Regions from separate parts of the Halolactibacillus sp. JCM 19043 genome, predicted to be linked through region 2. Evidence: riboswitches for the same ligand, from Rfam matches in the RefSeq annotation. Region 2 holds a riboswitch; each other region holds the start of a gene.
The links. A riboswitch is a leader RNA that binds a small molecule or an ion and turns the genes downstream of it on or off. The one in region 2 is predicted to bind S-adenosylmethionine.
Positions count from the first base shown of each region.

Region 1: it holds a riboswitch for S-adenosylmethionine, as region 2 does, so the genes downstream of both, JCM19043_RS02320 (MetQ/NlpA family ABC transporter substrate-binding protein) here and JCM19043_RS07660 (PLP-dependent transferase) in region 2, are expected to answer to the same signal.
Region 3: it holds a riboswitch for S-adenosylmethionine, as region 2 does, so the genes downstream of both, JCM19043_RS08580 (PLP-dependent aspartate aminotransferase family protein) here and JCM19043_RS07660 (PLP-dependent transferase) in region 2, are expected to answer to the same signal.

Region 1 covers NZ_BAXD01000002.1:132,279-135,560, reverse strand. Annotated here, with positions in the region: gene JCM19043_RS02325 (methionine ABC transporter ATP-binding protein) at 1-965, opposite strand, end outside; gene JCM19043_RS02320 (MetQ/NlpA family ABC transporter substrate-binding protein) at 979-1,779, opposite strand; SAM riboswitch class I at 1,872-1,977, opposite strand; gene JCM19043_RS02315 (nitrilase-related carbon-nitrogen hydrolase) at 2,167-2,856, opposite strand; gene JCM19043_RS02310 (iron-containing alcohol dehydrogenase family protein) at 2,853-3,282, opposite strand, start outside.
Region 2 covers NZ_BAXD01000012.1:18,973-22,254, forward strand. Annotated here, with positions in the region: partial or broken gene JCM19043_RS07655 (AbgT family transporter) at 1-953, shown strand, start outside; SAM riboswitch class I at 1,141-1,244, shown strand; gene JCM19043_RS07660 (PLP-dependent transferase) at 1,352-2,194, shown strand; gene JCM19043_RS18785 (PLP-dependent transferase) at 2,191-2,448, shown strand; gene JCM19043_RS07665 (aldose epimerase) at 2,696-3,282, shown strand, end outside.
Region 3 covers NZ_BAXD01000015.1:5,823-9,104, forward strand. Annotated here, with positions in the region: gene JCM19043_RS08575 (ATP-dependent Clp protease ATP-binding subunit) at 1-1,338, shown strand, start outside; SAM riboswitch class I at 1,474-1,580, shown strand; gene JCM19043_RS08580 (PLP-dependent aspartate aminotransferase family protein) at 1,703-3,282, shown strand, end outside.

The sequences.
Region 1 (3,282 bases), on a different contig from region 2:
ATGGATTTCGTCGTTTCTTGAACTGACCCTTTAATATGCGCACGTAGTTTTCCAAATGTCTGATCTTTTAACTCAACAATATTCCCAGATAATATATTTGTTTCAATCTGATAACGGTTTGAAATAACTGATAGACTCGGGCTCTCTGTGGCACTGCCAACAAACGTTAAATCAAGAATTGGCCCTTCTTTTTGTAGATCTTTAATAATGTGCTTCGGTGTTTGACTTGGAAAGATACTTTCGACAAAGCGTCTCGTTGTTTGATGCTTCGGTTCGGTATATAAATCAACAACCGGACCTTGTTCAATGATTTTCCCGTTTTCCATAACCGCCACGCGGTCACAAATCCGCTGGATGACATGCATCTCATGGGTAATAAGTAGAATCGTAATCCCAAGTTCTCGGTTTATTTTTAATAGTAGTTCAAGAATTTGATCGGTTGTATCTGGATCAAGGGCACTTGTCGCCTCGTCACTCAACAAGATATCTGGCTCATGTGAGAGCGCACGGGCAATGGCGACCCGTTGTTTTTGTCCACCTGAGAGTTGATTCGGATAGACATCCGTTTTATCACTCAGTCCAACAATCTCTAAATACTTTTTTACTCGCGTTTTGATTTCATTTTCAGCAACACCCGTAAGTTTCAGTGGAATCGCGATGTTTTGATAGACGGTGAGCGTTTTTAATAAATTAAACCCTTGAAAAATCATCCCAATCCGTTGGCGTTTCTTTCTAAGTGCCTCTTTTGATAACGTCACTAAGTTATCGCTATCAATAATGACATCGCCTGATGTTGGCTCTTCTAAAAGGTTGGCCATGCGAACGAGGGTACTTTTACCCGCCCCGCTATAGCCAATCACACCAAAGATTTCACCTTTTTCAACGGTTAAGCTCACATCATCCAGCGCTTTCACATCAGATTTCCCCGTCTTGAATACTTTTGTAATATGTTTAAGTTCAATCATTTAAGCTACCTCCTTACCATGAGGCAACAACAGATCCTTCGAATGTGTCCTCAATAAATTGTTTGATTTCGTCCGATTGATAAATATTAATGAACTTCTCAACGACAGGGGCGTCGACATTTTCTTCTCTTGCGACAATTAAGTTCACCCAAGGTGAGTCACTTGGTTCGATGTAAATCGAATCCTCTGTTGGAACAAAACCATGTTCAATCGCAAAGTTTGTATTAATCGCAGCCGCATCGACTTCTTCTAATTGACGCGGGATTTGAGATGCTTCAAGTTCAATAAATTCTAAGTTTAATGGATTTTCTTCAATATCAATGACCATGGCCTCAGCGCCTACACCCTCTTTTAAGGTGATGAGTCCGGCATCTTCAAATAACATTAAGGCACGCGCCCCGTTCGTTGGGTCGTTCGGTAACGCAACCGAGTCGCCTTCTTCTAATTCACTAACGTCACTAATACCTGTTGAGTAAATCCCCATTGGGAAGTTCACCGTTGTTGCGACGGCTTCAATCTCATAACCACGATCGCTTTTCGCATTATCTAAAAACGGTTGGTGTTGATAGCTATTTAAATCAAGTTCACCCTCATCGAGTGCCGTATTTGGAATCACATATTCAGTAAACACTTCAATATTGACGGTTAAGCCTTCATCAGCCGCGAGTTCTTTTACCTTTTCTAAAATCTGTTCATGTGGACCCGCTGTCACCCCAACAGTGACTTCATCTTCACTTAAGGCACCTGCTTCACTGCCACATCCTGCCAGTACGACTAATACGACTAAACCAATCAAACCTAATAACTTTCTCATTGTTACTTCCCCCTTATTTGTTCCCGGACCCCTCTGGAAATTAAAACGCCTCAATTTATCAAGTGATAAATTGAGGCGTTAAATGTTGTCTCAACTTATCTGTCATCCCTAACTAGGGCTGCTGGATTTGGCACGAGGACATACATGTCTGTTGCCGAGGCTTCAAAGGGCCAGTCCCTCCACCTCTCTTGATAAGATCCGGTCAATATTTTTTTGTTGAGACTTACTTTACACAGTATCAAATGAAAAGTCAACACAATTTTCTAAACTTTTAAAACTTTTCGTGAATGATCCCTTATTTTAAACGATAGAGATCAGGACGTCGATCTTCATAAACAGGAATTTGTCGTCTGATTTGCTTTACCTCAGCTAAATCAATCGTAGCTGTCAGTATCCCGGTTTGATCATCTGCTTCACTGATGACTTGACCCCAAGGTCAATGACCATCGAATGACCCGCAAACGTATTATTGGGATCACTCCCGACACGGTTACATGCCACAACATAGACTTGATTTTCAATCGCACGCGCAATCAGTAACGCTCGCCAATGATCGAGGCGTTGCTTCGGCCACTCGGCGACAACATATAACAGGTCAACGTCTTCCAGCATCTGCGTTTTAATCCACTCCGGAAAACGAATGTCGTAGCAAATCACGGCCGCAGATGTGACACCTGAGAGAGTGAAAACACCACATTCTTTTCCTTCCGCTAAGAAATTTTCTTCATCCATCAGTCGAAACAAGTGGACCTTATCATACCAAAAAACGACCTCACCCTCACGGGTGATGACCGGGAGCGAATTATAAAACTTCCCGTCGCGCTTGGTTGGCACAGAACCGGCAATAATATCGACGTTATACTGTTTCGCCAGTGTTTTAATCGGCGTCAACATATCATATTCAACTACCTCTGCTAAACGATCTAAGCTATAGCCCATTGGCCAAAACTCTGGTAACACAACGGTATCAACATCAGCATCAAGGTGGTTAAATTGCTTGGCCACTTCTTGTAAATTAGCTGTTACATCACCAAACTGAATATCGATCTGAAGACAAGCGATGCGTCGCTTGATCATTTGGCATCATCCTTTCTCAAACGCGAGACATGTTGTTCCAATTCACTCATCGCATGATGGACGAGGTCTGGTGTGACCTTGCCTAATAAGTGAATCGATTCCACGTCACGTGTCGCATGACGCGCGACTTGTTGCCATTTTTCTTCAAGGTCTGTTTGAATCCCTAAATCAAAGAAGCTCGTCGGTAAACCGAGTGCCTGGTAAAATGGCAGCAGGTGATTAACCTCATCCCATTCATCAAACAGCGCCAGTTGGACTAAAATCCCATAACTCACTTTATCCCCGTGCAAGTGTTGATGTGTTTCTTCTAATACGGTAAGGCCGTTATGAATCGAGTGCGCACCTGAAATTCGCCCGTAATGTTCACCAAAACCACCGACCATGCCACTTGCTAAAATAATCGTATCGACAACTTCAATAAATCGA
Region 2 (3,282 bases):
ATTTCAGCAGCAGCAATTATTGATCCAGCTTATGCGGATAATATGAACGTAGCGATGAACTATTACTTTGTCATTGCCTCTGTGTTCTTGCTTACGATTGTCGGTGCGCTGGTCACAGAACTGATTGTTGAACCACGCTTAGGAACGTTTAAAGGTAGTGTCAATAAGGATGATTTAACGGAGTTGTCAGCACTCGAGAAAAAAGGCTTACGTTATAGTGGGTTAAGTCTACTCATCACGGTCATTGTGATTGGGTTACTCGTCGTACCAGCTAACGGTTTATTACGTGCGGATGACGGTGGCGTCATTTCATCACCCTTTATGTCATCACTCGTACCAATCATTATGATTATGTTCTTTATTCCAGGTCTTGTGTACGGAAAAGTAACGAAAGTGATTAATACTGATACTGATATGGCGAATAAGCTGTCAGATACGATGGCTTCCATGGGCATGTTTATCGTGCTTGCCTTTACCGCAGGTCAGTTTGTTAGTTACTTTACTGAATCAAACTTAGGTTTACTTATTGGGGTTGCTGGAGCTGAATTTTTAGATTCAGTAAAATTAGGTGGAATTGTCCTAATTCTGTTGTTTATTCTTATTTCAGGCTTTATTAACTTATTTATCGGTTCAGCCTCTGCTAAATGGGCGATGATGCACCGGTATTTGTGCCAATTATGATGCAACAAGGTTACTCACCTGAACTCACACAAATGGCTTACCGGATTGCCGATTCAACCAGTAATATTATTTCACCGCTGATGCCTTACTTTGCGATGATCATTGTCATTATGCAAAAGTATAATAAGAAAATGGGGATTGGAACGTTGATTTCAACGATGTTCCCATACACCATCTTCTTTACACTCGGTTGGTTGCTCATGCTTATTGTTTGGATGTTATTTAGCTGGGATCTTGGGCCAGGTTCTCCGATTAGCTATATGATGAACTAGTTCGTAATATTGATACTTTCACATTGAATAAGCGAGCTTTTATAGAGACATCTCCAAGGCAAATGCTTTGGAGGTGTTTTTTTGATCCGTTAGATTAAAGAATTTTCTGAATAGTACTTGTTTTTTAATCAGAAAGTCGTTATCATATAGTATAAACCATATATGGATTTTTCAAACAATTACATACTTCTTATCAAGAGAGACGGAGGGATTTGGCCTGTGATGTCTCAGCAACCTCTCTAATTTAGAGGAAGGTGCTAAATCCAAAAGGCATAGACCTAAAGATAAGAGCGATTAAGACCTAAGGCGCTCTCTTAACTGTTAAGAGGGCGCTTTTACTGTTTAGGTCAAAAACGCAACGACTTTTAAGAAGTATTAAACTAAAGGAGGCGCATCGCATGTATCAATTAGACACGTATTTTTCACAACTCGGCAACAAGCAAGAACCGAGTACAGGCGCGGTCACTTATCCTGTACACTTATCAACAGCTTATCGACATAATGATCTTCATGAATCAACAGGATTTGATTACACAAGGACAAACAACCCGACCCGAGATACGCTAGAACAAGGCTTTGCGGCAATCGAATCAGGCGCGGGGTGTTGTGCAACGTCTTCGGGTATGGCAGCCATTCAACTCGTATTATCGCTATTTCAATCAAATGATGAGATGATTGTCTCAAGTGATTTATATGGTGGGACGTATCGTTTGTTTTCAGACTATGAAGCGCGCTTTCAATTGAAATTTACATACGTCGATCCGCTCAATATACAGGCCTTCACGGATACGATTACCGATAAAACCAAAGCCATCTTCGTAGAATCGGTGACGAATCCATTGTTGAAACAAGTGGATGTCAAAGCGCTAGGGGACTTGCTTAAAGAACGAGATATCTTATTCATTGTTGATAACACATTCTTAACCCCATATTTACTAAAGCCATTAACGCTTGGAGCGGATATCGTCATTCACAGCGCAACAAAATATTTAGCCGGGCATAATGATTGTTTAAGTGGGCTTGTGGTGGCGAAGGATGAAAAAGTCTATGCGTCATTATTTCAAAGTCATAATGCGAGTGGTGGGACGTTAGCGCCGTTTGATTGTTATTTGTTAATGCGCGGGTTAAAGACGTTACCACTGAGACTAGACCGTCAAGTAGAAACAGCTAAACGACTCGCGCAATATTTACGTGCGCATCCTTCTATTAAACAGGTCTATTACCTGGAACGGGTGCAATGATTAGTTTTGAATTAGAAAAGGCCGCTCATATTAGCCCGTTTCTTCGATCACTTCAACTGATCAGTTTTGCTGAAAGCCTAGGCGGTGTGGAAAGCTTTGTGACCTATCCTTTTACCCAGACACATGCCGATATGCCAGTCGCTGTTCGCAAGGAAAGAGGCATCACGGATACGTTACTGCGTCTTTCTGTTGGGACTGAGCATATCGATGACTTGTTGAACGATTTGGCTCAAGCTATACGTCTTTTAAAATAATATAATGAAGAAGAAGGTGGTCTCTAAACAATGAGACGACCTTCTTTTTTTATGTGGGCTGTTAATTTTCTGTTATTTTCTTTTATATTAGAAAGGGAGTAAGGTTATGTGATTATTTTCACTTGAGTGGAGAATAATTGTCTGAAAACAACGATTTTTTTAAGATAGTCTGTTATAATGTAAATGTTGTGTAAAAAGAGAGAGCAACTTAGTCATTTAATTCATTAATGCGAGGGGCGATTTATTCATGTATACGATTGAGCGATTTGAGAAAGACATGTTTACAATGTATCAATTAAAGCACCCAACCGGCAACAGTTGGATTACGGTTTGTCCAGAACGTGGCGGTATCATTACAGGTTACGGCACAAACAATGAAGAACGGTTATACTTAAATGAAGCAACGTTATTTGACCGTAAACAAAATGTTCGTGGGGGGATCCCCGTGTTATTCCCGATCTCTGGTCAACTAAAAGATAAGCAGTATCATTGGGGCAATCAGACGTATGATATGCCAAACCATGGACTCGCAAGAATTCATCCCTGGGAAGTACTTGAGACGTACAGCGATGAAGAACATGCGTTTATTTCTATTCTGTTTAGAAGTAGCTTAAGTACAAAAGCTGTGTATCCGTTTGATTTTAAGGTAATCTTTACTTATACACTTCGTGGTGATCAGCTATTGATTCATCAATCTTATGAAAATTTATCCGATACACCGATGCCAATCTATCCGGGTCTACACCCGTACTTTAAATCAGATAAAAAGGTTGTCGGTTTAGATATTCCAACTAAAACGTATTATGATTATAACGATGAAGAAGAAAAAGCCTT
Region 3 (3,282 bases), on a different contig from region 2:
CGTGTGACGATTACGGATGAAGCGATTGACGCGGCGGTTAACTTATCGAACCGTTATATTACCGACCGGTTCTTGCCGGATAAAGCGATTGATTTGATTGATGAAGCTGGGTCACGTGTAAGACTTCGCTCATATACCGCACCACCTAACTTAAAAGAGTTGGAACAACGTTTAGAAGAGGCTAAAAAAGAAAAAGATGCGGCAGTCCAATCACAAGAGTTTGAAAAAGCGGCCTCATTTAGAGATGCGGAACAAAAACTGCGTCAGGAATTAGAAGAAACAAAAGGTAAGTGGAAAGAAAAACAAGGGCAAGTAGATTCAGAAGTTGTGACAGACGATATTGCGACAGTTGTCTCAACGTGGACAGGCGTCCCAGTCAAATCATTGACAAAAGATGAAAGCGACCGTCTCTTAAGCTTAGAACAAACGTTACACGGCCGTGTGATTGGTCAAGAAGAAGCGGTCGATGCCGTATCAAAAGCGATTCGTCGCGCACGTGCAGGACTGAAAGACCCGAAACGTCCAATTGGCTCATTTATTTTCCTTGGACCAACGGGTGTCGGTAAAACGGAACTGGCACGCGCCTTAGCTGAAGCGATGTTTGGTGATGAGGATGCGATGATTCGCATTGATATGAGTGAGTATATGGAAAAACATAATACGTCACGTCTTGTTGGTTCACCTCCAGGTTATGTCGGATATGAAGAGGGCGGTCAACTGACAGAAAAAGTTCGTCGTAAGCCTTACTCGGTCGTGTTATTGGATGAGATTGAAAAAGCGCACCCAGAAGTCTTTAACATTCTACTTCAAGTATTAGAAGATGGACGGTTAACTGACTCTAAAGGTCGTCTGATTGACTTTAGAAATACGGTGCTGATTATGACATCTAATGTTGGTGCCAGTGAGTTAAAACAAAACAAATTTGTTGGTTTTAACTTAGAAGATGAAACGCGTGATTATAAAGATATGAAATCAAAAGTGACCGACGCTTTAAAGAAAGCGTTCCGTCCAGAGTTCTTAAACCGAATTGATGAAACGATTGTCTTCCACTCACTTGAGAAGAAACATATGAAAGATATTGTGACATTAATGTTGGATCAATTGAAAAAACGTCTAAACGAACAAGACTTAGACTTTACGATGTCTGAAAAGGCGATTGAAAAAATTGCAGAAGAAGGTTTTGATCCAGAATACGGCGCGAGACCACTTCGTCGTTCGATTCAAAAAAATATCGAAGATCTGCTTTCAGAAGCTTTACTTCGGGAAGAGATTAAAAAAGGTGAAACAACCCGGATTGGTCTCAACAGTAAAGGTAAGTTCATTATTTTAAACAGTTAAGGAAGTGTTAAGCTCAATCATTTGTTAAAACAAGTGATTGAGCTCTTTTTTTAATTACTCAACAAAAAAACTTTTAAAACAGACTAGACACGTTGGTGTTTTGTGTTATAATCAGTTTATTCAAAATTTTATAAACAATTATCAAGAGTGAACGAGAGATCTGGCTCTACGACTTCACGGCAACCTGGCTTATGCTAAGGTGCCCCTACCAGCAAAGCAGTAACTGCTTTGGATGATGAGTTCTATTAAGGACGTGTCCTTTAAGCATCCAAGCTGCTTAAAGGGCATTTTTTTATTGTTTTAGCCCTTAGGTATAACAATTTTTTGTCTTCATTTAAAAAATATGCGAAGAGGAGAATGACAGATGACAAATCAAGATACGTATCAACTTGACACACTATCTTTACACGGAGGGACAGCGCCTGATCCAACGACTGGCGCGCGGGCGATCCCCATTTATCAATCCACATCTTTTGTTTTTCAAGACACAACCCATGCCGAAAGACTGTTTAGCTTAGAAGAAACCGGTCATATTTACTCCCGCATTGGCAACCCAACGGTCGATGCTTTTGAAAAAAGAGTCGCCTTACTAGAAGGTGGTGTTGCCGCTGTGGCGACGTCATCTGGTATGGCGGCCATTACCTTAACAATTCTTAATTTGTGTGAATCAGGTGATGAGATTGTCGCAGCAATTAATCTGTATGGTGGGACATACAATTTATTTAAAACAACGTTAAAACGTTATGGAATTACGGTGCGTTTTGTTGAACCAAATGATTTAGTGGGATTTGAAGCAGCGATTAATGACCAGACCAAAGCGATTTTCGGTGAGATTATTGGCAATCCAAGTTTAGATGTCTTTGATGTAGAAGGTGTCAGTGAGATTGCTCATCGCTATCAAATCCCTTTAATTATTGATAACACCTTTGCGACACCTTACTTAATTAAGCCAATTGAAAAGGGCGCCGATATCGTGATTCACTCAGCGACGAAGTGGATTGGTGGACATGGAACAACGGTGGGTGGCATTGTCGTTGATGGGGGACGCTTTAAGTGGCAACAGGACAAATTTAAAGGCTTCACCGAGCCTGACCCAAGTTACAACAATATTCGGTATGCGAATGAGTTTGGTGGACTTGCCTTCTCGGTTAAATTAAGGGTACAACTCTTAAGAGACTTCGGTGCGTGTTTAAGTCCTGATTCGGCTTTTCGCTTACTGCAAGGATTAGAAACGTTACACCTCCGAGTGGAGCGCCACAATCAGAACGCATTAAAGTTAGCCACTTATTTAGACAAACATCCCGCGATTGATTGGGTGAATTACCCGGGTCTCCCGTCTCATCCATCTCACGTGGCAGCGAGAAAACGTCTGAATAATGGTTTTGGCTCCATTATTACCTTTGGCATTAAAGGCGGACGAGAGGAAGGGAAAGCGGTCATTGAAGCGGTGAGTTTATGGTCACATGTTGCTAATGTTGGCGATGCGAAATCACTGATTATTCATCCTGCTTCCACGACGCACCAACAGTTATCAACAGAAGAACTGAAACAAACCGGGGTCACAGACGACTTGATTCGTCTCTCAGTCGGTCTCGAACATATTGATGACTTAATTCATGATTTAGACCGTGCTCTAACAATTGCCACCGGGATTGAATTAGATGGACCGCGATCGATTAAAATTAATGATGAAGCGGTCATCCAGTGGTCATTATCATCGAGTCATAAGACAGAGAAAGGAGAAGTAAAGCCTAAAACGATTGCGGTTGTAGGCTTAAGCGGTAAAAAGGAGCGACCGAGTTATCGTTTAGCGGAGAAAATGCAGCGACTCGGCTATAAAATCATCCCGGTCAATCCACGAGAAACGGCGATTTTAGGTGAAATATCCTATCCGGATCTTCAAAGTGTGCCAGAAGCGATAGATATTGTTCAAGTCTTCCGCGC